DNA from 2 places in the Streptomyces sp. NPDC058279 genome. Region 1 is predicted to be linked to the other one. Evidence: riboswitches for the same ligand, from Rfam matches in the RefSeq annotation. Region 1 holds a riboswitch; the other holds the start of a gene.

Region 1 (11,806 bases):
TGACGGCGTCGGCGAGCTGGTTCATGCCACGCTCGAGACCGCGCCGGGCCTCCTCGTTGAACGAAATGATCTTGGCCATCTGAAGTGGTCCTCCAGGACTGGGGTGGATTGCTCCTGGACCGCGCCCGCGCCCGCGACGGACGGCCTGCGAGCCCGACGGTTCCTTCCCGCCGGACCCTCGGGCCTCACCGACCCGGTCCTCGTTTCAGTAGCACTCTCGACTGGAGAGTGCTAACGCCAATGATTAGCACTCGACCCCGTCGAGTGCAAGCGGCTTCGGGCAACGCCGGGCGAAGTCCCCGGTCGGGGACGCACGAGGGGCCCACATCCCGTGTCCGGGATGTGGGCCCCTCGTGCGTGTGTGGTCCTGAGACCTGTTGCGTCGGTGGTCGATCGCGCCGGGTCAGCCGAGTGCGAGCTTGACCATGTCCGCCTGAGGACCCTTCTGGCCCTGCGAGATCTCGAACTCGACCCGCTGACCCTCTTCAAGGGTGCGGTACCCGTCCATCTGGATGGCGCTGTAGTGGACGAACACATCCGCACCACCGTCGACCGCGATGAAGCCGTAGCCCTTCTCCGCGTTGAACCACTTGACGGTGCCCTGAGCCATGCCTAACTCCCCTATTACTGGCCCTTGCGCAGGACCGCACTTCGCGGACCCGGGTCAGAACTTGCGCCGGAACGCCTCGACCGCGGCTGAATGTATCCGCACCGGTGCTGTCTGCAACAGGTCATTCCGACGAGAATTCCGGACAAGAAGGAATGGGGAAATCAAGCGAAATTTAGGCATATTCCCGGGCAACTCGGGCCCGACATCCGGCACCAAAGGCCCATACCAGGCTCGCATGTTGACTCAATGTCAACCATCCGGTGGCCCGCTCATATGCGGCGGGCAAGAACAGCGGAGGGGACTTCCCCAACCCTACCGCGCCCAATCAACCAGAATTGCCCCCTCCGCTTTTAGCGGAGGGGGCAATTCTGTGACGTCTGGTATCGCCGGTCCGGTGGTCAGCAGCCGCCCGCCACGGCGGGGATGATCGAGACTCCCGCGCCGTCCGGCGTCGCCGTCTGCAGGCCGCCCTCGAAGCGCACGTCGTCGTCGTTGACGTAGACGTTCACGAAGCGGCGCAGCTTGCCCTGGTCGTCCAGGACGCGGGCGGAGATGCCCGGGTGGTTCTTCTCCAGGGACTCGATGACCTCGGAGAGGGTCGTGCCCTCGGCGGGGACCTCGGCCTGGCCGCCGGTGTAGGTGCGCAGGATGGTGGGGATGCGGACGTTGACGCTCATGGCGCTACTGCCTTTCCGGGAACAGGGGGGTGGGTCGGGCCTCAGGCCAGGCCGGCGGCGCGGAACGCGTCCAGGCTGGGGCGGATGGTGGCGGTCTGGCCGCTGTCCGAGGCCACCGCCTCCAGGGTCTTGAGGCCGTCACCGGTGTTGAGGACGACCGTGGTCAGCGAGGGGTCGAGCTGCCCGTTCTCGATGAGCTTCTTCGTCACGCCGACGGTCACACCGCCGGCGGTCTCGGCGAAGATGCCCTCGGCCCGCGCGAGGATCTTGATGGCCTCGACGACCTGCTCGTCGTTGACGTCCTCGACGTAACCGCCGGTGCGGCGCGCGATGTCCAGGACGTACGGGCCGTCCGCCGGGTTGCCGATCGCCAGCGACTTGGCGATCGTGTTCGGCTTCTGCGGGCGCACCACGTCGTGACCGGCCTTGAAGGCGGTCGACACGGGCGAGCAGCCCTCGGCCTGCGCGCCGAAGATCTTGTACGGCTTGTCCTCGACCAGGCCGAGCTTGATCAGCTCCTGGAGCCCCTTGTCGATCTTCGTCAGCTGCGAGCCGGACGCGATGGGGATCACGATCTGGTCCGGCAGCCGCCAGCCGAGCTGCTCGCAGATCTCGTACGCGAGCGTCTTGGAACCCTCGCCGTAGTACGGACGCAGGTTGACGTTGACGAAGCCCCAGCCCTCGCCCAGCGGGTCGCCGATGAGCTCGGAGCAGAAGCGGTTGACGTCGTCGTAGTTGCCCTCGATGCCGACGAGGTCGCCACCGTAGACACCGGCCATCACGACCTTGCCCTGCTCCAGGTCGTGCGGGATGAACACGCAGGACCGGAAGCCGGCGCGGGCGGCCGCGGCGCCGACGGCGCCGGCCAGGTTGCCCGTGGAGGAGCAGGAGAGGGTGGTGTAGCCGAAGGCGCGGGCGGCCTCGACGGCGATGGCCACGACACGGTCCTTGAAGGAGTGCGTCGGGTTGCCGGAGTCGTCCTTGACGTAGAGCTTGCCGGTGACGCCGAGCTCCTTGGCCAGGTTGGCCGCGTCCACGAGCTTCGTGAAGCCCGGGTTCAGGTTCGGCTTGGCGGCCACGTCCGCGGGGACGGGCAGCAGCGGGGCGTACCGCCAGATGTTGTCGGGACCGGCCTCGATCGCGGCGCGCAGGGCCTCGGGGTCACCGGCGGGCAGGTCGTAGGCGACTTCCAGCGGTCCGAAACACTCGACGCAGGCGAAGATCGGGCCGAGCTCGAAGCGGGTACCGCACTCACGACACGAAAGGCCGGTGGCGGGTCCGAGATCGACAGAGGTGCCGGTGGATTCGGCAGAGGTGGCGACAGTCTGTGCAGCCATGATGGCGAGGCCCTTTCTCCTCATCTTCCCCATGGCGCACTTCGCCATGAGACGGAATTGGCACCTTCCCTAGCCGGGGACCTCGCTGACGTCGCCGTGATGAGCGATCGCGAGAACCGACTGGAGGGTTGCCGGGGCTTCAACGGGCCGTGTCCCTCTGCCCCTCTGGATGAGCGGTATGGCACCGGGCCGCGCGCTCTATGGCGCGTCCGGGCGTTTGTGCACGAGGACCCCGGCATGCCGTGGTCCTTCGCGTTGTTCAAGACTGTAACCGAAGGCCCGGGTGGTTGAGACAGCTGTCCGAACGGCGAGATGGATCACATTTCGCCCGAAAACCGCCTGCCGATCCACCCGCCCGATCACCGTCCCGTCACCGATCCCCTGGAGTCCCCAAGTGCTGGAAGAGGTGGAGCGCTGGCTGGCCGACCGCTCCTGGTCCGCCGCCGACCGACCGCTCGACCAGCTGCTCGACCGCAAGCGCGCGTCGGGAGCGACGGTCAGCGTGGTGCTGCCCGCGCTCGACGAGGAGGCCACGGTCGGCGCGATCGTCGAGGTGATCCGCCGCGATCTGATCGAGGGGCTGCCGGTCCCCTTGGTGGACGAGCTGGTCGTGGTCGATTCCGGGTCGGGCGACCGTACGGCCGAGGTCGCCGCGAAGGCCGGCGCGCGGGTGGTGCACCGCGACGAGATCCTGCCGCGGCTCCCGGCGGTGCCCGGCAAGGGCGAGGTGCTGTGGCGCTCGCTGCTCGCGACCACCGGCGACATCGTCTGCTTCGTGGACGCCGACCTGCGGGACTTCTCCTCCGTCTTCGTGTCCGGCATCCTCGGGCCGCTGCTGACCGAGCCGGACGTGCACTTCGTCAAGGCGATGTACGACCGGCCGCTCGGCGACGCGCCCGGACAGGGCGGCCGCGTCACCGAGCTGGTGGCCCGGCCCCTGCTGAACCTGCACTGGCCACAGCTGGCCGGCTTCGTCCAGCCGCTGGGCGGCGAGTACGCCGTACGGCGCTCCCTGCTGGAACGTCTCCCCTTCCCGGTCGGCTACGGCGTGGAGCTGGGGCTGCTGGTCGACGCGCTGCACACGGTCGGACTGGACGCGCTGGCGCAGGTCGACGTCGGCGTACGGCTGCACCGCCACCAGGACGGGCAGGCGCTCGGCCGGATGGCCGCGGCGATCTACCGCACGGCGCAGCTGCGGCTCTCGCGCGGGCACCTGGTCCGCCCCGCGCTGACCCAGTTCGAGCGGGGCCCGGAGGGCTTCGTGCCGCGCACGCACGCCGTGGACACCGAGGAACGGCCGCCGATGCTGGAGGTCGAGGAGTACGCGGTCCGTCGCGTGGCCTGACGCGGCGTCGCGGGGCGCGGCGGGACGCGGCGCGGCGGGACGCGGCGCGGCTCGGCGTGTGACGCGCAGTGGCGTGGCGACGGGTTTGAGGCGCCTGCGCCGGGGTTAGGTTCGCGGCATGGCTTCCCAGGTACTCGTCGCCGCGAACCGCGGCCCCCTCTCGTACGCCCACGCCCCCGACGGCACCCTCGGCGCCCGGCGCGGCGGGGGCGGTCTGGTCTCCGGACTCTCCGCGGCGCTCGCGGAGCAGCCGGACGCGGTGTGGATCTGCGCGGCGCTGTCGGAGGGCGACCGGGAAGCGGTGCGGCGCGGGGTCTCGGAACCCGGCGTCCGGATGCTGGACATCGATCCCGCCGTGTACGACGCCGCGTACAACGGCATCGCGAACTCGGTGCTGTGGTTCACCCACCACCACCTGTACGACATCCCGCGCGAGCCGGTCTTCGACGCGGAGTTCCGGCGGCGCTGGGACGCGTACGTCCTCTACAACCGGGCCTTCGCGGACGCGCTGGCGGCGGAGGCCGACGAGGGCGCGGCCGTGCTGGTGCAGGACTACCAATTGGCGCTGGTGCCGGGCATGCTGCGCGTGCTGCGGCCCGACCTGAGGATCGCGCACTTCACGCACACCCCGTGGGCCTCGCCGGACGTGCTGCGGATGCTGCCGCGGTACGTGGTGGAGGAGCTGACCTGGGGGATGCTCGGGGCGGACCTGCTGGGCTTCCACACCGGGGAATGGGCGCGGGCGTTCCTGTCGGCGATGCCGTTCGACGGGGCGGAGGGCAGCGCGGAGGAGGTCCGGGAGGGGACCGTGGAGCACCGGCGGGAGTCGGTGTGGGCACGACGCACGACCGAGGTGCGCGCGTTCCCGCTGGGCGTGGACGGCGACGACCTGCGGGCGCTGGCGCACCGGCCGGAGGTCGACGACAAGCTGGCGGGGCTGCGGGCGGAGGTCGGGGACCTCAAGACGATCGTCCGGGTGGACCGGACGGAGCTGTCCAAGAACATCCTGCGCGGCCTGCTGGCGTACCGGGAGCTGCTGACGACGTACCCGCAGTGGCGCGAGCGGGTGGTGCACATGGCCTCGGCGTACCCCTCGCGGCAGGACCTGGCGGTGTACCGGGAGTACACGGCGGCGGTGCGGGACCTGGCGGCGGAGATCAACGCGGAGCTGGGGACGGCGGACTGGCAGCCGGTGCTGGTGTCGGTGGAGGACGACTTCGCGCGGTCGCTGGCGGCGTACCGGATGGCGGACGTGGCGCTGGTGAACCCGGTGCGGGACGGCATGAACCTGGTGGCGAAGGAGATCCCGGTGGTGTCGGAGGCGGGGTGCGCGCTGGTGCTGTCGACGGGGGCGGGGGCGTACGAGGAGCTCCGCTCGGACGCGCTGACGGTGAACCCGTACGACGTCTCGGAGACGGCGGCGGCGTTGCACGCGGCGCTGTCGATGCCGGAGGCGGAGCGGGCGGAACGCACGAAGCGCCTGGCCGCGGCGGCCACGTCGCTGCCGCCGACGGCCTGGTTCACGGCCCAGCTCTCGGCCCTCCGCGAGGCCTGACGCCGCCCTTCCCCGGGCGGGGCCGCGCTCCTGACCATGCCCTTGCCCGGGCGGGGCCCTTGACCGTGCCCGGACCCGGGCCGGGCCTGATCGTCTGCGGCGCCGCCGCGCAAGCGCCCCCGGGCTCCGCCCGGGTCTGGCGGGGCTCCGCCCCGCACCCCGCGCCTCAAACGCCGGCGAGGCTGAAAATGCAACCCCGACGCTCGCTTCCCAGGCGGAGCCGGGCCTCTCGGCCCCGGCCGGCGTTGCTTTCAGCCCCGCCGGCGTTTGAGGCGCGGGTCTGGGCAGGGCCCAGGGAACGGTGGAAGGGCGGGTAGGGGACGGCTCCGCGCAGCGGCACCCCGGGACCCCGCCCGGCGGGACGGCTCCGCGCAGCGGCACCTCGGCACCCCGCCCGGGCAGCCCCGCAGGGCCCCGCTCAGCCCCGCAGGGCCACCGCCAAGGCCGCCAGGAACGCCGCGACCTCCGCCGGCCCCGGCAGGACCAGGTCCGCCCGGGAGGCCAGCTCCGGGACCTCCGAGGAGCTGCACACCAGCAGCCCCGGCACCCCCTCCGCCCGCCGCTTCTCGACGGCGGCGTACGCCGCGAGGTCCCCCAGGTCGTCCCCCGCGTACAGCACCGCCTCCGCGCCGACCTCCTCCAGGTACTCCGTCAGGGCGACGCCCTTGTCCATCCCCGGCGGCCGCAGCTCCAGCACGGCCCGCCCCGGCTCCACCATCAGCCCGTGCCGCGCCGCCAGCTCCGCCAGCGGCTCCCGCAGGGCTTCGAAGGCCGCCTCCGGGTCCTCGGCGCGCCGGGTGTGGACGGCCAGCGCCCGGCCCTTCTCCTCGATCCAGGTCCCGCGCCAGGCCCCGATCGACTCCAGGAACCCCGGCAGCTCGGCCCGTACGGCCGCCACCCCCGGGTGCTCGGCGGGCGCGTGGACGAGCCCGCTGACGGCGTCCCACCGCTCGGCCCCGTAGTGCCCGAGGACGACGAGGTGTTCCAGGCCGGGAACCTCCGCGAAGCCCCCCTTGCGGACGGCGACCCCGGCCGGCCGGCCGGTGACGACGGCCACGGCCAGCACCTGCGGCGCGAGCGCGGCCAGCGCCGGTACGGCGTCCGGGTGGGCGCGCGCCTGGTCGGGGTCGGGAACGATGTCGGCGAGGGTGCCGTCGAAGTCGAGGGCTACGACGGATCGGCGCGGCGCGCGGAGGAGGGCTTCGAGTCCCTCCCGTCCGGCGGCGGTGGCGGGCACGGGCATCGGCGTTTCGTGCGCATGGCTCCCCATGGGGAAGACCCTAACGGTCCAGTCGTACGACTGCTATCGCCGGGCCCGCTGTGCCGCGCGGATGCGCCGGAGCCGGTTGACCGTGCCCGGCGCGTGCTCCAGTGCCCGCGGGTCGTCCATCAGGGCGTTGAGCAGCTGGTAGTAGCGGACCGGGGTCATCCCCAGCCCTTCGCGGATGGCCCGTTCCTTGGCTCCGGGCCCCGACCAGGTGCGTCCCTCGTACGCGAGCACGGCGGCCTCGGTGGCCGTCAAGCGCCCGTCGTCCGTCATACCGCCAGATTAACGCCGCCCACCGACACGCCCGCGGGCGGACCGGCGGCGAACCGGGGGCCCGGCCCGCTCAGCGGTTGCCGTCCGCCTTGCGCGCCGCGTCGGCGATGTCCCCGAGCACCTTCTCCGGCTGACCGCCCGGTTGGACCACCTTGCCGATGTTCTGCTTGACGTCCTCGCTCACCCCGGCCCACGACTTCTTGCCGACGGGGTACAGCCGCGCGGTCGGCAGCGCCGTCAGGAAGGTCTTGAGCTGCGGCGCGGAGCCGCCGCCGCCGGCCGCCGCCGCCTCCATGGCCCGGTAGCCGCTGGTGGTCACGGGCAGCAGGTCGTACTTGTTGGTGAAGGCCGTCACGTTCTTCGCCTCGTAGAGGTAGTCGAGGAACTTGCCCGTCTGCGCCTTGTGGCCGTTCTTGAAGGCCATGACCCAGTCGGCGACGCCCATCGTCGGGTGGTCGGTGCCGTCGGCCGTCGGCATGGGCACCATGCCGAACTTGATCCCCTTCTCGCCGGCCTGCTTGAGCAGCGTCGGGTGGCCGTTGAGCATGCCGACCTCGCCGCGCGCGAAGGCGTCGAAGGCGGCCTGGCGGTCGAGCTTGCCGGGCTCCACGGGGCCGGTGAGGCCTTGGCCGACCATCCTGTCGCGCAGGAACTCGAAGGTCTTGACGTTCTCGGGCGAGTCGATCTCGTAGCTGTCCTCGTTGTCGGTGTAGCCGCCACCGCCCGACAGCATCCACATCATCGACTCGGCCTGGGCCTCTTCGCGGCCGAGCGGCAGCGCGAAGGGGGTCGGGACGCCGGCGGCCTTGAGCTTCTTGGCGGCCGCCTCCAGGTCCGCCCAACTCTTGGGCTGCCAGCCGGCCTTGCCGTCCTTGGGTATGACGCCGGCGTCGCTGAGCAGCTTCTCGTTGTAGAAGAGCAGCCGGGTGCTGGCCACGAAGGGCATGCCGTACTGGGTGTGCTTGACCTTGCCGGCGTCGGCGAGCGGGCCGAGGAAGTCGGCCTCGGTCTGCACGGAGAGCAGTTCCTCGGCGGAGTAGAGCTTCCCGGCTTCCGCGTAGTCGGCGTAGGCGCCGATCTGCGCGATGTCGGGGGCCTTGTGGGCCTTGACCATCTCGGCGACCTTGGCGTCGACCTCGGTCCAGGAGTAGACGCTGACCTCGACGTTGATCCCGGGGTGGGTCTTCTCGAAGGAGTCCCCGAGCTGTTTCCAGTAGGCGGCGGAGGAGTTCTGCGGATTGTCGCCGTAGTCGGCCGCCACGACCCGGAGGGTCACCTCGTTGTTCCCGGTGAGGCCGAGGGCTCCGCAGCCCGTCAGCGTCACGGCGGTCAGGCAGAGCGCGGCCCCGGTCGCGGCCAGGCTCAGGTAACGGCCCTTCACAGTTCTGATCCACCCCTTGTCGTACCTACTATTCATCGTAAGGTCTACACCACTTTCCGGCTGCTTCACATCCGGAACGCGCCGCTCGCCCGGACCGTGTCCGGACCGTTGCCGGAGCGCGCCCCCGGATTTGTATGGCGGCTCAACATTCCCCCCAATGGACTAGACCTTTGCCTCCCCAGCACGCGAGACTGTCCTCTGTGAAACCCGTGAAACACGTCATCGCCCTCGATGTGGGCGGCACCGGGATGAAGGCCGCCCTCATCGCCGAGGACGGCACCCTGCTGCACGAGGCGCGCCGCGCCACCGGCCGCGAGCGGGGCCCCGGGGCCGTCGTCGAGACGATCCTCGACTTCGCCGCCGACCTCCTCGCCCACGGCCGCGCACACCTCGGCCGGGCCGCCTCGGCCGCCGGTGTCGCGGTGCCGGGCATCGTCGACGCCGAACGCGGGACCGCCGTCTACGCGGCGAACCTGGGCTGGCGCGACGTACCGATGCGGGACCTGCTCGGCGCCCGCCTCGGCGGCATCCCGGTGGCCCTCGGGCACGACGTGCGCACGGGCGGCCTCGCCGAAGGCCGCATCGGCGCGGGACGCGGTGCCGACCGGTTCCTGTTCGTTCCGCTCGGCACCGGCATCGCCGGCGCCATCGGCCTGGCCGGCCGCATCGAGGCCGGCGCCCACGGCTACGCGGGCGAGATCGGCCACATCGTGGTCCGCCCCGGCGGACCGGCCTGCGGCTGCGGCCAACACGGCTGCCTGGAGACCCTCGCCTCCGCCTCCGCCGTCAGCCGCGCCTGGGCCGCCGCCTCCGGCGACCCCGACGCGGACGCCGCGCACTGCGCCAAGGCCGTCGAGTCCGGCGACACCCGCGCCCGGGAGGTGTGGCTCACCGCCATCGGCGCCCTCGCCGACGGGCTGGTCACCGCGATCACCCTGCTGGACCCGCGCACGGTGATCATCGGTGGCGGCCTCGCGGAGGCGGGGGAAACCTTGTTCACACCACTTCGGACGGCCGTGGAGGAACGCGTGACGTTCCAGCGACTGCCCGAGATCGTTCCGGCCGCCCTCGGGGACACCGCCGGATGCCTGGGCGCAGGGCTGCTCGCCTGGGACCTACTCGCCACGGAGGTACCTGCCTGATGGCCGCAAGCACACAGAGCACTGTTCTGTCCGGTGCCAAGGTGGTGCTGCCCACCGGGACCGTGGCGGGCGGCCGGGTCATCGTCGACGGCGAGCGGATCGCCGGCAGCGCCTCCCCCGACACCCCGGTCACCGACCTGGCCGGGCACTGGATCGTCCCCGGCTTCGTGGACATGCACAACCACGGCGGCGGCGGCGCCTCGTTCACCTCCGGCACCGCCGAGGAGGTCCTCAAGGGCGTACGCACCCACCGCGAGCACGGCACCACCACCCTCGTCGCCTCCACCGTCACCGGCGAACTCGACGAACTCGCCCGCCGCGCCGGGCTGCTGGCCGAACTGACCCAGCAGGGCGAGATCGCGGGCATCCACTTCGAGGGACCCTTCATCAACGCCTGCCGCAAGGGCGCCCACAAGGCGGAACTGCTGCGCGACCCCGACCCGGCCGAGGTCCGCAAACTGGTCGACGCCGCGCACGGCGCCGCCCGGATGGTCACCCTCGCCACCGAGCTCCCCGGCGGCCTGGACTCCGTACGCCTGCTGGCCGAGCACGGGGTCATCGCCGCGATCGGCCACACCGACGCCACCTACGACCAGACCCGCCGCGCCATCGACGCGGGCGCCACCGTCGCCACCCACCTCTACAACGCGATGCCCCGCCTCGAACACCGCGCCCCCGGCCCGATCGCCGCGCTCCTGGAGGACGAACGGGTCACCGTCGAGCTGATCAACGACGGCACGCACCTGCACCCGGCGATGCTGGAACTGGCCTTCCACCACGCGGGCGCCCACCGCGTCGCGCTGATCACCGACGCGATGGACGCGGCCGGCTTCGGCGACGGCACCTACCACCTCGGGCCGCTGGAGGTCGAGGTCAAGGACGGCGTCGCCCGCCTCGTGGAAGGCGGCTCCATCGCCGGCTCCACGCTGACCCTGGACACCGCCTTCAAGCGCGCGGTGACCGTCGACAAGCTGCCCGTCGAGTCGGTGGTCCAGGCGATCTCCGCCAATCCGGCCAAACTGATCGGCCTGTACGACCGGGTCGGCTCGCTGGAGCCCGGCAAGTACGCCGACCTCGTGGTCCTGGACGCCGAGTTCGCGCTGCGGGGCGTCATGCGGCGCGGCGAATGGATCGTCAACCCCGGTGGCGGCCCCGGCCGCTGAGCGGCCGATCGGCCGGCGGGCAACGGGCCGTCGCCCGCCGGACTGGGCGGACGGCCCGCGGTTTGGCATGATCCCGGCACACACCAAGACCGGGGCTGACCATGATCCTCACCGTGACCCTCAACACCGCGCTCGACGTCACCTACCGGGTGCCGCGACTGCTCCCGCACACCTCGCACCGGGTCACCGGCGCGACCGAACGCCCCGGCGGCAAGGGCGTCAACGTCGCCCGGGTACTCGCCGCCCTCGGCCACAAGGTCACGGCGACCGGCTTCGCGGGCGGCGCGGTGGGCGCGGTCGTACGGGAACTGTTGGCCGCCGACGCCGGCGTGACGGACGCCCTGCTGCCCTGCGCCGGCGCGACCCGGCGCACGCTCGCGGTGGTCGACGAAGCCTCCGGCGACACCACGCAGTTCAACGAACCGGGCCCGCAGATCACTCCCGCGGAATGGGCGCGCTTCCAGTCCCGCTACGAGGAACTCCTGGACGGGGCCCGCGCGGTCGCCCTCTGCGGCAGCCTGCCGCCGGGCGTACCGGTGGGCGCGTACGCCGTGCTCGTCCGCACCGCCCGCGCGGCCGGGGTCCCCGTACTCCTCGACACCAGCGGCGAGGCGCTGCGCCGCGGTGTCGCCGCCCGCCCCGAGATGATCAAACCGAACGCGGCCGAGCTGGCCGAACTGACCGGCTCCCGCGACCCGCTGCCCGCCACCCGCGACGCCCGCCGGCGCGGCGCCCACGCGGTGGTCACCTCCCTCGGCCCGGCGGGGCTGCTCGCCGCCACCGCCGACGGCACCTGGCAGGCCGCGCCGCCCCGCCCGCTGGCCGGCAACCCCACCGGCGCCGGCGACTCCGCCGTCGCGGGCCTGCTCTCGGCACTCACCGAGGGCCTGGACTGGCCCGCCCGCCTGACCCGCGCCGTCGCCCTCTCGGCGGCCACCGTCCATGCCCCGGCGGCGGGAGAGTTCGACCCCCGCACCTACGAACAGGTACGGGGGTCGGTGACGGTCACGCACGCTCAGGCGTGAGGAGCCGCTACGGCGGCTTCTGGAGCCAGAG
Region 2 (11,806 bases), on a different contig from region 1:
GGGGCTGCCCAGGTTCCTCGACGGGCCGACTGCCCGGGCCCGTCAGGCGGGTCGCGGCGCCGACCGGTAGAACGGCCCCGGAAAGCGCCGCCGGTTCCGCCCCGGGCCGGCGGGGGCGTTCTGCCACCCGAAGCCACGGACCGCGCCTGGTCGTGACCGTCCGTGGACCCAGCCGGGGGGCGCGTGCCGCGCCCAGGCGGCGACCGCCTCCGCGCGCGGCCGCCCCATCGCCCGGGCCGAGTACCGGCCCCCGGCGAGCCCGCTTACGCCACCGACGCCCGAGCACCGGCCGGGCTCGCGCGCCACACCCACACGGCCACCGCGACGCATGCGGCCACCCAATCGGGCCGAGTACCGGCGCCCCCGGCGCGAGCACCGGCTGAGGGCGCGGGCCTCGCCCAGGGTGCCCGCGCGTTTCCCGAGCGTGCGACCACCCGGCCGCCAGGCCGAGTACCCCCCGCACCAGCCCGCCCTCGAACCACCGCCCCACCGACGCCGGACGGAGTTCGGCGCAGCGGCGCGAAGCCGGGGAGGCCCGCCAGGGCCGAGCCGCGCGAGGGGCGCGTCAGGAAACTGCGGGGCGCGTCAGGAAACCGGCACGCAGCGGCCTTCTTCCGTGCGGTAGTTCCACTTCGCGCCGTCCGCGACCAGCTCCCGCACCGCGCGGACGAAGCGGTCCACGTGCTCGTCGGGGGTGCCGGCGCCGAAGCTGACGCGGATCGCGTTGAGCGACCGCTCCCCCGGCGCCGCCTCCGGCGCTCCGCATTCGCCCTGGGCCTGCGGCTCGCTGCCCAGCAGCGTCCGCACCAGCGGGTGGGCGCAGAAAAGGCCGTCGCGGACGCCGATCCCGTACTCGGCGGACAGCGCGGCGGCGAAGTGGGAGCTGTTCCAGCCGTCCACCACGAACGAGATGACGCCGACCCGCGGCGCCTCGTCCCCGAACAGGGAAAGCACCCGGACCTCCGGGACCTCCGCCAGACCCTCGCGGACCTTCGCGATCAGCTGCCGCTCCCGGGCGACGAGGCCCTCGAAGCCCGCCTCCGTCAGCGCCCGGCAGGCGGAGGCGATGGAGTAGACGCCGATGACGTTCGGGGAGCCGGCCTCGTGGCGGGCGGCGGTGGTGTGCCACTCGACGTCCACGCCGCCGTCCTCGCGCCGGGCCACCTTCCGCGAGGCGCCGCCGCCGGCCAGGTACGGCTCCGCCTCCTGGAGCCAGTCGGCCCGCCCCGCCAGCACGCCCGAGCCGAACGGCGCGTACAACTTGTGCCCGGAGAAGGCGACCCAGTCCACGTCCAGTTCTCTCACCGAGACGGGGTGGTGCGGCGCCAGTTGGGCGGCGTCCAGCACGATCCGCGCGCCGTGGGCGTGCGCCGCCGCGGCGAGTTCCCGCACCGGCCACAGTTCACCCGTGACGTTGGACGCGCCGGTGACGCACACCAGCGCCGGGCCGTAGGGGTCCCGTCCGGCCAGCGCCCGCTCCAACGTGGCGACCGCCTCGTCGGGGGTGCGCGGCGCGTTGAGGTAGGTGACCCGCGCGTTGCCCCAGGGCAGCAGCGAGGCGTGGTGCTCGGTCTCGAAGACGAACACCCGGCAGTCCGCGGGGAGCGCGGCGGCGAGCAGGTTCAGCGAGTCGGTCGTGGACCGGGTGAAGATCACCTGGTCGGCGGGGCGGCAGTCCAGGAACTCCGCGACCGTGACCCGGCTCTGCTCGAACAGGTCGGTGGAGAGCTGCGAGAGGTACCCGGCGCCGCGGTGCACGCTGCCGTAGTACGGGGCGTACGCGGCCACGTCGTCCCACACCCGCTGGAGCGCCGGCGCGCTGGCCGCGTAGTCGAGGGCCGCGTAGCTGACCTCGCCGCCGGTGACGAGCGGGACGGTGACGTCCCGACCGAGGACGGGCAGCGGCTCGACACACGCGGTGTCGGCGCACACCGCGTCGACGGAAGCGTGCTCGGCGGAAGCGTGCTCGGCGGTGGCGTTCAGGGATGCGGACATGGCGGTATCTCCCGGCAGGCAGGGCGGAATGGCTTCGGTGTCTGCCCGTACGCGGGTACGGCTCGGCGACCGACCGGGGTACGGGGATGCCTCGGGGTCCGGGTACGCGGAAGCGGCCCTGTTCCGAGGGGTGAAGAAGGGGCGGAGACGCCCTATCGCATTCGCTTGCTCACGGAAAACGCTCCTCGAGGACCAGGATCCCTGGTGTCGAGGGATCCGCGCTTGCCGTAGACCTCACTGCCTACGGCCTGGTCATCACCCGGGGCACCCCGCCACGGAAGGAGGGTTGCCGGACAGCGAGCCGGGGCCAAAACGCTGTCACTCGTGACCTGGTCAGCATCCTGCCACAAGATCCCCCACGCGCAAGACCCCGGTCCGCATGCTGGACCGGGGTCGGTTCTTTCACGCCGTTCTCGCGTCGCCGGGCCGCAGCGGCCTCCGGCCGCCGTACCCGGGCCCGGATGAGCCCCGCGCACCCGCCCGGCCAGGGCCTACGCACCGCCCGGCCACGGACTACGCGTTGCTCGCCGCCACCCAGCGCTCCAGCGCCGCCCGGGCCGCGCCCGAGTCGATGGCCTCGGCCGCACGGGCGATGCCCGTCGCGATCTGCTCCTCCAGGGAGCCGCTGCCCGGGTCGAGCGCCACGAGGGCGGCCGCCGAGTTCAGCAGCACCGCGTCCCGCACGGGCCCCGTCTCGCCCGCCAGCAGCCTGCGCGCCACATCGGCGTTGTACGAGGCGTCCTCGCCCCGCAGCGCCGACACGTCCACGAGGTCGATGCCGACGTCACGCGGGTCGAAGGGCTGCTCCGTCACCGCGCCGTCGCGCACCCACCACACCCGGGAGGTGGCCGTCGTCGTCAGTTCGTCGAGGCCGTCGTCGCCGCGGAAGACCAGGGCCGAGGAGCCGCGTTCGGCGAGCACGCCCGCCACGATGGGGGCCACCCGGGCGTCCGCCACACCGGTCGCCTGCGCCCTGACCCGCGCCGGATTGGTCAGCGGGCCAAGGAAGTTGAAGGTGGTGCGGATGCCCAGTTCCTTGCGGGCCGCGGCCACGTGCCGCAGCGCGGGGTGGAACTTCACCGCGAAGCAGAAGGTGACACCGGCCTGTTCCGCGACCTCCACCACCCGCGCCGGGCTGAGGTCGAGGTTGACGCCGAGCTTCTCCAGGACGTCGGAGGCCCCGCTCGCGGAGGAGGCGGCCCGGTTGCCGTGCTTGACGACCTTGGCGCCCGTACCGGCCACCACGATCGCGGACATCGTGGAGATGTTCACCGTTTTGGCCCCGTCGCCGCCGGTGCCGACGATGTCCACGGTGCGGCCCGGGACCTCGATCAGGTTGGCATGGGCGTACATGGCCCGCACCAGGCCGTTGATCTCGGCGACCGTCTCCCCCTTGGCCCGCAGGGCGACCGCGAAGCCGGCGATCTGGGCGTCGGTGGCTTCCCCGCGCATGATCCGGTCCATGGCCCAGGCCGTGTCGTCGGCGCTCAGGTCCCGGCCGGTCAGCAGGGCGTCGAGTACGCCCGGCCATCCGCGGGCCGCCACGCTGTCGCCGCCTGCCGGGGTCGCAACGTTCATGGTCCGCTCCTGCGCTAGTGGGCCGCCCCGTAAATCGCCGCCCACGTCGAATGGGAAGGCCCTCAGCCTATCCAGCGGGGGCGGACGGCGAAGAGCCCCGTCCAGACCCTGGACGGGGCTCTCACCGTGGCGACACCGGGATTGACCTGAATCAATCCCTCAAGCGGTCATGCGGGGATCAGTGGTGGCCGTGGCCGCTCTGGATCTCCTTGTACTCCTCCACCGTGGGCTTCGGAATCTGGTTGTTCTCCGCGTAGAAGCCCTTGCTCAGCTTCGCGCGGAGCTTCTGCGTGGCCTTGGGCTTGCGCTCCACGCCGTTCTCGTCCACCGTCGGGCCGAGTTCGACCGGCCGGTACTGCTCGTGCGAGGTGAGCGTGTGCAGCTTGGCCTGCGGCAGCGGCTCGTGGATCTCGACGAACTCACCGTGCGGGAGCCGCTTGATGATGCCGGTCTCGCGACCGTGCAGCACCTTGTCGTGGTCCCGACGCTGGAGGCCGAGGCAGATCCGCTTGGCGGCGATGAAGGCCAGGACCGGGACGACGAAGAAGCCGATCCGGACGAACCAGGTGATGTTGTTGATCGAGAGGTGGAAGTACTGCGCGAACATGTCGTTTCCACCGCCGATCAGCAGGACGATGTACTCCGCGATCCAGGCGACACCGAAGGCCGTGCGGGTCGGGACGTTGCGCGGGCGGTCCAGCAGGTGGTGCTCACGCTTGTCCCCGGTGACCCAGGACTCGATGAACGGCCACACCGCGATCGCGCCCAGCACCAGCGGGAAGAGCAGCAGCGGGATGAACACGCCCAGGACGAGGGTGTGGCCCCACAGGTTGATCTCCCAGCCCGGCATGGCACGGATCAGGCCTTCCGGCATACCCATGTACCAGTCGGGCTGCGCGCCGGTGGACACGTGGTCCGGGCGGTACGGGCCGATCGCCCAGATCGGGTTGATCGAGGCGAGCGCCGCGATGGCCGCGATGACACCGAAGACCAGGAAGAAGAAGCCTCCGGCCTTGGCCATGTAGACCGGCAGCAGCGGCATGCCGACGACGTTGTTGTTCGTCTTGCCGGGACCCGCGAACTGGGTGTGCTTGTGGTAGAAGACCAGGATCAGGTGGGCCACCAGCAGGCCCATCATGATGCCGGGCAGCAGCAGGATGTGGATCGAGTAGAACCGCGCGACGAAGTCGCCGCCGGGGAACTCGCCGCCGAAGAGGAAGAACGACAGGTACGTGCCGACGATCGGCACGGACAGGATCGCGCCCTCCATGAAGCGGACACCGGTGCCCGAGAGCAGGTCGTCCGGCAGGGAGTAACCGGTGAAACCGGTGAACATGCCGAGGACCAGCAGCAGGAAGCCGAAGATCCAGTTGACCTCACGCGGCTTGCGGAACGCGCCGGTGAAGAACACGCGCATCATGTGCACGACCATGGCCGCGACGAAGATGAGCGCCGACCAGTGGTGGATCTGCCGGATGAGCAGACCGCCGCGGACGTCGAAGCTGATGTCGAGCGTCGAGGCGAACGCCTCGGACATCTGGACGCCCTGCATCGGCACGTACGGGCCGTGGTACACGACCTCGTTCATGCTCGGGTGGAAGAACAGCGTCAGGTACACACCCGTGAGGATGATGATGATGAAGCTGTAGAGGCAGATCTCACCGAGCATGAAGGACCAGTGGTCCGGGAAGATCTTGCGCATGTTCGACTTGGCCAGGCTGTAGATGCCCAGGCGGCCGTCGGCCCAGTCCGCTACCCGCTCGCCGGCGGGCGCTTTGCGCTGACTGTCGGTGGTGGTGGCAGTGCTCATCCGCGCTCCCAGAATGCAGGACCGACGGGCTCTTCGAAGTCGCCGCGCGCTTCGAGGAAGCCTTCGTCATTGACGCCGATCCGCAGCTGCGGAAGCGCGTGACCAGCGGGGCCGAAGATGACTCGGGCGCCGTCGGAGAGGTCGAAGGTGGACTGGTGGCACGGGCAGAGCACGTGGTGCGTCTGCTGCTCGTACAGGCTGATCGGGCAGCCGACGTGGGTGCAGATCTTGGAGAAGGCCACGATGCCGTCGTGGGACCACTCCAGCTCCCGCTTGTCCTTGATGTCCTGCGGCTGGAGCCGGACGATCATCAGGGCGGCCTTGGCGATCTGGTTCTGGAAGTCGTGCTGCGTCTCCTCCAGGCCCTCGGGCATGGCGAAGGTCAGCGAACCGACGACCACGTCCTCGGGACGCAGCGGCTCCATCGTGTTCTGGTTGATGAGCAGCTTGCCCTTGGCCCACAGGGTCTTGCGCAGCTTGTCCTCGGGCAGCGGGCCCAGATCGCGCATGATCATCACGGCGGACAGCGGCAGCATGGCCAGCGCGCCCAGCATGGTGTTGCGGATCAGCGGACGACGGCCGATGGCCGACTCGCTCGCACCGTCGGCGAAGTCCTGGAGGACCTTGGCCTTGACCTCCGGCGGCGCCGCGATGGCGTGGCGCTCGTCGGCGACCTCCACGTCGGACATCAGGGTGCGGGCCCAGTGGACCGCGCCCGCGCCGATGCAGAAGAGGGCCGTGCCCAGGGTCAGGCCGAGGGCGAAGTTCAGGCCGCTCACCTTCCCGATGGGGAAGATGTAGACGTACTTGTCGACGGGGATGGTCACGTACGCGGCGATGAAGCCGATCGTGGCCAGCATCGACAGCGTGAACAGCATCGCGACCACGCGCTCGGACCGCTTGGCGGCCCGCTCGTCGATGTCCTGGATGCGCGGCTTGTGGACCGGCAGGCCCGGGTCGGCGAACGGGTCGTCCGCGACCGCTACGCCACCGTGGTGCGCGTCGCCCTGCTCGCTCGGCAGGTGCTTCTCTTCGGGAATGTCTTGGCTACTCATGACTTCTTGGCCTTAGCGGTGTGGGCCGCGACCCAGACGGCGACAGCGATCAGCGCACCCAGAGCGAAGATCCAGCCGAACAGACCCTCGGAGACGGGGCCGAGGCCACCGAGCTTCAGGCCGCCAGGGCTGACCGACTTGTCGCCGTTCACGTTCTGGAGGTACGCGATGATGTCCTTCTTCTGCTTCTCCGGCATCGTGCTGTCGGGGAAGGAGGGCATGTTCTGCGGGCCGGTGAGCATGGCCTCGTAGATGTGCTTCGGCGAGACGTCCGCCAGGTTGGGGGCGTACTTGCCGTGCGTCAGGGCGCCGCCCTCGCCGGTGAAGTTGTGGCACTGCGCGCAGTTGTTGCGGAACAGTTCGCCACCCTTGGCGATGTCGGCACCCGCCGGGTCGACCTGCTTCTGGGTGGGCACGGACGGGCCGGCTCCCAGGGAGGAGATGTACGCGGCCAGCTGGTCGATCTGGGCCTGCGTGTAGACCGGAGGCTTCGCCGGGATCTGCGCGCCGGGCTGCTGGGCCGGCATGCGACCCGTGCTCACCTGGAAGTCGACGGCCGCGGAGCCGACGCCGACCAGGCTGGGGCCGTCAGTGGAACCCTGACCGCCGGTTCCGTGGCAGCTTGCGCAGCCCACGGCGTAGAGCTTCTTGCCCTCCTCGATGGCGAGGGACTGGGCGGTTTCATCGGCCTGCGCCTTGCCCGCGGGGGCGAAGGCGGCGTAAAGCCCCCCAGTGGCCGCCAGCGCGAGGAGTAGAACGACGACCGCCGCCAGCGGATGGCGTCGTCGTGCGGAGAGCTTTTTCACGGATTACCCCGGTGTCAGGATCTTCTGCGTCGGTGTTTCTGGATGGATTGCCGGGCGTGCCCGGCGACGTGTTCGCTACTTGATCAGGTAGATCGTCGCGAAGAGGCCGATCCAGACGACATCGACGAAGTGCCAGTAGTAGGACACGACGATGGCCGACGTGGCCTGTTCGTGGGTGAACCTCTTGGCCGCGTAGGTCCGGCCGAGGACCAGCAGGAAGGCGATGAGACCGCCCGTCACGTGCAGACCGTGGAAGCCGGTGGTCAGGTAGAACACCGATCCGTACGGTCCGGACTTGAGGGAGAGTCCCTCCTCCTTGACCAGACTGGTGTACTCGAACACCTGGCCGCCAATGAAGATCGCACCCATGACGAACGTGATGATGAACCACGTCCTGAGCTTCTTCACGTCACCGCGCTCGGCGGCGAATACGCCGAGCTGGCAGGTGAGGGAGGAGAGCACCAGGATCGTGGTGTTCGTCGCCGAGAAGGGCAGGTTCAAGGCCGAAGCCTGCTCTGTCCAGTACTCGGCGCCCGTCACGGATCGCAGGGTGAAGTACATCGCGAAGAGGGCCGCGAAGAACATCAGCTCGGAACTCAACCAGATGATGGTTCCGACGCTGACGAGGTTCGGCCGGTTGACCGTCGGGTGCGCGTGCCCGGTATCTACTGTCGTTGCTGTCGCCACGACCGACATTATGTCGGTCGCTTATCCCGCCCTCACCCCGGGGGGTGCCGTTCGGAGTGTCAGAGGGGTGTGCAAGGCCCGAACGGCCCATCAGATCGGCTGACCGGCGGGTCTCCGCGAGGCCGGCCGAACCGATGTTGACAACCGGTCGGACGGAGTAGCATCCCGCGCAACATCAACGTGATTCACGGGCACACGTGGAGGAACGAAATGCGGGCGACTGCGCGAGTTCTGGTCTACAGCGACGACGCGGGCACCCGGGAGCAGGTGCGGTCGGCCGCCGGGCGCAGGCCGGCCGCGGACCTGCCGCCGGTGGAGTTCCTGGAGTGCGCGACGCTGCCCGCGGTCCTCAAGGCCCTGGACGAGGGCGGTGTGGACGCGTGCGTGCTGGACGGCGAGGCCGTGCCGGCGGGCGGCATGGGCGTGTGCCGGCAGATCAAGGACGAGATCTTCCGTTGTCCCCCGGTGCTGCTGCTCATGGGGCGCCCGCAGGACGCCTGGTTGGCGACCTGGAGCCGCGCGGACGCGGCCGTCACCCTTCCGGTCGACCCGGTGGAGTTCCCGGAGACCCTGGCACGCCTGCTGCGGGCCCGACTGTCCCTGGACGCGTAGCGGGGGGCACCGCTCAAGCGGAACCGGCCCGTCGGGAGCCTCTGGGGCTCGCGGGGGCCGGTTGGGGGCCGCCGGCGGCCCGTGGCGGCCGATTGGGGGCCGCTGGGGGCTCGCGGGGCCGCTCGGGGCGACCGGGCGCGCGTGCGGGGCCGGTTCAGACCTGCGGGCGCAGTCGGGCCTGGTCGACCGCGTTGCGGCCTTCCTGGGTGCCGCCGACGAGGGCGCTGCCCTCGCGCCAGTCCTTCCAGTCCATGTTCCAGTCGCCGTAGCCGTTGCCGAAGGTGTCCATGTCCTCGCCGATGCTGTTGATCACCTTGACGATGTCGCCCTCGGTGATGTTCTCGTAGAACCAGGCGGCGTTGCCGGTGCTCATTCCGGTGCAGCCGTGGCTGACGTTCTCGTAGCCCTGGGAGCCGACGGACCACGGCGCGGCGTGGACGTATTCACCACTCCAGGTGACGCGCGTCGCGTAGTAGACGGGCAGGTTGTAGTACTCGCTGCCGCCGATGCCGACGGTGTCGCCACGCATCTGGACGTAGTACTGCTTGCCCAGGACCACCTTGATGCCGTTGCGGGTGGAGAAGCCGGGCTTTCCGGTGGTCACCGGAATGGTGTTGATCACTTCTCCGTTGCGCTTGAACGTGAGGTAGTGCGACGCCGCGTCGGTGGTGACCTCGACGCGGTCGCCGATCTCCAGCGTCAGCGGCTTGCTGGCGGTGCCGTAGAGGTCGTCGGTGACCTTGACGCCCTCCAGGTTGCTCCGGACGGAGACCGTGGAGTGGGCCGGCCAGTAGTCCTTGGGGCGGAAGTGCAGCTTCTTGTCGTCCACCCAGTGCCAGGCGCCCTCGACGCCGGACGGCACGTCCACGACCAGGCCGCGCTCCACGAGGGCGCGGGCCGCCTTGTCGTGGACCGGCTCGCTCAGTTCGGCCGTGAGGGGCTGCCCGACGCCGTATTTGCCCGCGTCCGGGCCGAATTCCACCTGGAGGACCTTCTTGGCCGGGGTGGTGTCGAACGTCAGCGTGCGCTGCCCGGGCGCGCCCCGCTCGTTCTCCGTGCTCACGGTGGCCGTGTAGCGCACACCGGCGGCCATCGGGGCGGTGCTGTGCCACCGGTCGCCCTTGGCGGAGAGTTCGCCCGCCAGGCGGCGGCCGTGGGTGTCCACGACGGTCACGTCGGTGATCCGGTTGCCGGTGCCCTTCGAGGTGACTTCCAGCGGCCGGTTGGGGTCGACGGGACGCCCGCCGGCGGCCTGGTTGAAAGCGACGTGGTCGCCCGCGTCGTACGGGCGGGCGGACAGCGGGTTGTCGTCGGACCCCCCGCACGCGGTGGCGCCGGCCCCGAGGGACGCGACCAGCAGGGAGCAGCCGAGTACCGTCCAAAGACGCGGTGAGTGCTTCATGGAGCCAACGCTATGAAGATATGACAATTACGGCGCGCGGGGTGACTGCAAACGAGGGAGCCCGGACTCCTCCGTTGGAGGTGTCCGGGCCCCGAGGTCGTGCTCAAGGGTCCTGCGAGATGTCGCTACTGGTTCTGGTTCTCACCGCGGTAGTACTCGTACACCCAGCCCCACAGGCCGATCACGATGATCGGGGCCGAGAAGTACATGAGCCACCAGCCGAAGATGACGCCCATGAACCCGAGCGCGCCGCCGATGCCCAACGCGAGCGGCTGCCAGCTGTGCGGGGAGAAGAACCCCAGCTCGCCCGCCTCGTCGGCGACCTCGGCCTCCAGGTTGTCCTGGGCCATCTCGTCCACGCGCTTGGCCGTGAAGGCCAGGTAGTAGCCGATCATGACGCTCAGGCCGAAGGCCAGGAAGAGCGCGGTGGTGCCCACGGGCTCCTTCGACCACACGCCGTACACGACGGCCATGATCAGGATGAAGAAGGAGAGCCAGAGGAACAGCTTGCCCTGGATCTTCACTTGCCGGCCTCCTTGTCGCCGGTGAGGGCCTTGGTGGCACCGGCGGTGTGGTCCTCGAGGTGGTCGAGGGCCGCGATCTCCGGGTGGTGCAGGTCGAACGCCGGGGACTCGGACCGGATCCGCGGCAGGGTGAGGAAGTTGTGCCGCGGCGGCGGGCAGGAGGTCGCCCACTCCAGCGAACGGCCGTAGCCCCACGGGTCGTCGACCTCGACCTTCTTGCCGTACTTCGCCGTCTTCCAGACGTTGTACATGAAGGGCAGCATCGACAGGCCGAGCAGGAACGAGCTGATCGTGGAGATCGTGTTCAGCGCGGTGAAGCCGTCGGCGGCGAGGTAGTCCGCGTAACGACGCGGCATGCCCTCGGCACCGAGCCAGTGCTGCACCAGGAAGGTGCCGTGGAAGCCGATGAACAGCGTCCAGAAGGTGATCTTGCCCAGGCGCTCGTCCAGCATCTTGCCCGTGAACTTCGGCCACCAGAAGTGGAAACCGGCGAACATCGCGAAGACCACGGTGCCGAAGACGACGTAGTGGAAGTGCGCGACGACGAAGTACGAGTCGGAGACGTGGAAGTCCATCGGGGGCGAGGCCAGGATGACGCCGGTCAGACCACCGAAGGTGAAGGTGACCAGGAAGCCGATCGTCCAGAGCATCGGGGTCTCGAAGGACAGCGAGCCCTTCCACATGGTGCCGATCCAGTTGAAGAACTTCACACCGGTCGGTACCGCGATCAGGAAGGTCATGAAGGAGAAGAACGGCAGCAGCACACCGCCGGTGACGTACATGTGGTGGGCCCACACGGTCACCGAGAGACCGGCGATCGCGATCGTCGCGGCGATCAGGCCGATGTAGCCGAACATCGGCTTGCGGCTGAAGACCGGGATGATCTCGGAGACGATGCCGAAGAACGGTAGCGCGATGATGTACACCTCTGGATGGCCGAAGAACCAGAAGAGGTGTTGCCAGAGTAGGGCGCCTCCGTTGGAGGCGTCGAACACGTGCGCACCGAACTTCCGGTCGGCCTCCAGCGCGAAGAGCGCGGCGGCGAGCACCGGGAAGGCGAGCAGGACCAGGACACCGGTCAGCAGCACGTTCCAGGTGAAGATCGGCATGCGGAACATCGTCATGCCCGGAGCGCGCATGCAGATGATCGTGGTGATGAAGTTGACCGAGCCGAGGATCGTGCCGAAGCCCGAGAAGGCCAGACCCATGATCCACATGTCGGCGCCGATGCCCGGCGAGCGGACCGCGTCCGACAGCGGGGAGTAGGCGAACCAACCGAAGTCGGCGGCGCCGTTCGGCGTCACGAAGCCGGCCACCGCGATGGTCGAGCCGAAGAG

The links. Region 1 has a riboswitch for S-adenosylmethionine ahead of thrC (threonine synthase). Riboswitches for the same ligand answer to the same signal wherever they lie in the genome.
Region 2: it holds a riboswitch for S-adenosylmethionine, as region 1 does, so the genes downstream of both, ACFVXJ_RS05435 (aminotransferase class V-fold PLP-dependent enzyme) here and thrC (threonine synthase) in region 1, are expected to answer to the same signal.

What each region holds. Positions count from the first base shown of each region.
Region 1 is NZ_JBHVYA010000010.1:116,080-127,885, reverse strand. Features, by position in the region: gene groL (chaperonin GroEL) at 1-79, opposite strand, end outside; gene ACFVXJ_RS20545 (cold-shock protein) at 404-610, opposite strand; gene ACFVXJ_RS20540 (MoaD/ThiS family protein) at 1,009-1,287, opposite strand; gene thrC (threonine synthase) at 1,329-2,624, opposite strand; SAM riboswitch class I at 2,642-2,800, opposite strand; gene ACFVXJ_RS20530 (glucosyl-3-phosphoglycerate synthase) at 3,019-3,969, shown strand; gene ACFVXJ_RS20525 (trehalose-6-phosphate synthase) at 4,088-5,524, shown strand; gene otsB (trehalose-phosphatase) at 5,943-6,794, opposite strand; gene ACFVXJ_RS20515 (DUF3263 domain-containing protein) at 6,828-7,064, opposite strand; gene ACFVXJ_RS20510 (extracellular solute-binding protein) at 7,135-8,481, opposite strand; gene ACFVXJ_RS20505 (ROK family protein) at 8,655-9,587, shown strand; gene nagA (N-acetylglucosamine-6-phosphate deacetylase) at 9,587-10,750, shown strand; gene ACFVXJ_RS20495 (1-phosphofructokinase family hexose kinase) at 10,852-11,775, shown strand; gene ACFVXJ_RS20490 (CBM35 domain-containing protein) at 11,783-11,806, opposite strand, start outside.
Region 2 is NZ_JBHVYA010000002.1:148,638-160,443, forward strand. Features, by position in the region: gene ACFVXJ_RS05435 (aminotransferase class V-fold PLP-dependent enzyme) at 586-1,995, opposite strand; SAM riboswitch class IV at 2,209-2,325, opposite strand; gene trpD (anthranilate phosphoribosyltransferase) at 2,509-3,573, opposite strand; gene ACFVXJ_RS05445 (cytochrome bc complex cytochrome b subunit) at 3,752-5,383, opposite strand; gene ACFVXJ_RS05450 (Rieske 2Fe-2S domain-containing protein) at 5,380-6,438, opposite strand; gene ACFVXJ_RS05455 (c-type cytochrome) at 6,435-7,244, opposite strand; gene ACFVXJ_RS05460 (heme-copper oxidase subunit III) at 7,320-7,940, opposite strand; gene ACFVXJ_RS05465 (hypothetical protein) at 8,142-8,543, shown strand; gene ACFVXJ_RS05470 (Ig-like domain-containing protein) at 8,698-9,945, opposite strand; gene ACFVXJ_RS05475 (cytochrome c oxidase subunit 4) at 10,071-10,469, opposite strand; gene ctaD (cytochrome c oxidase subunit I) at 10,466-11,806, opposite strand, start outside.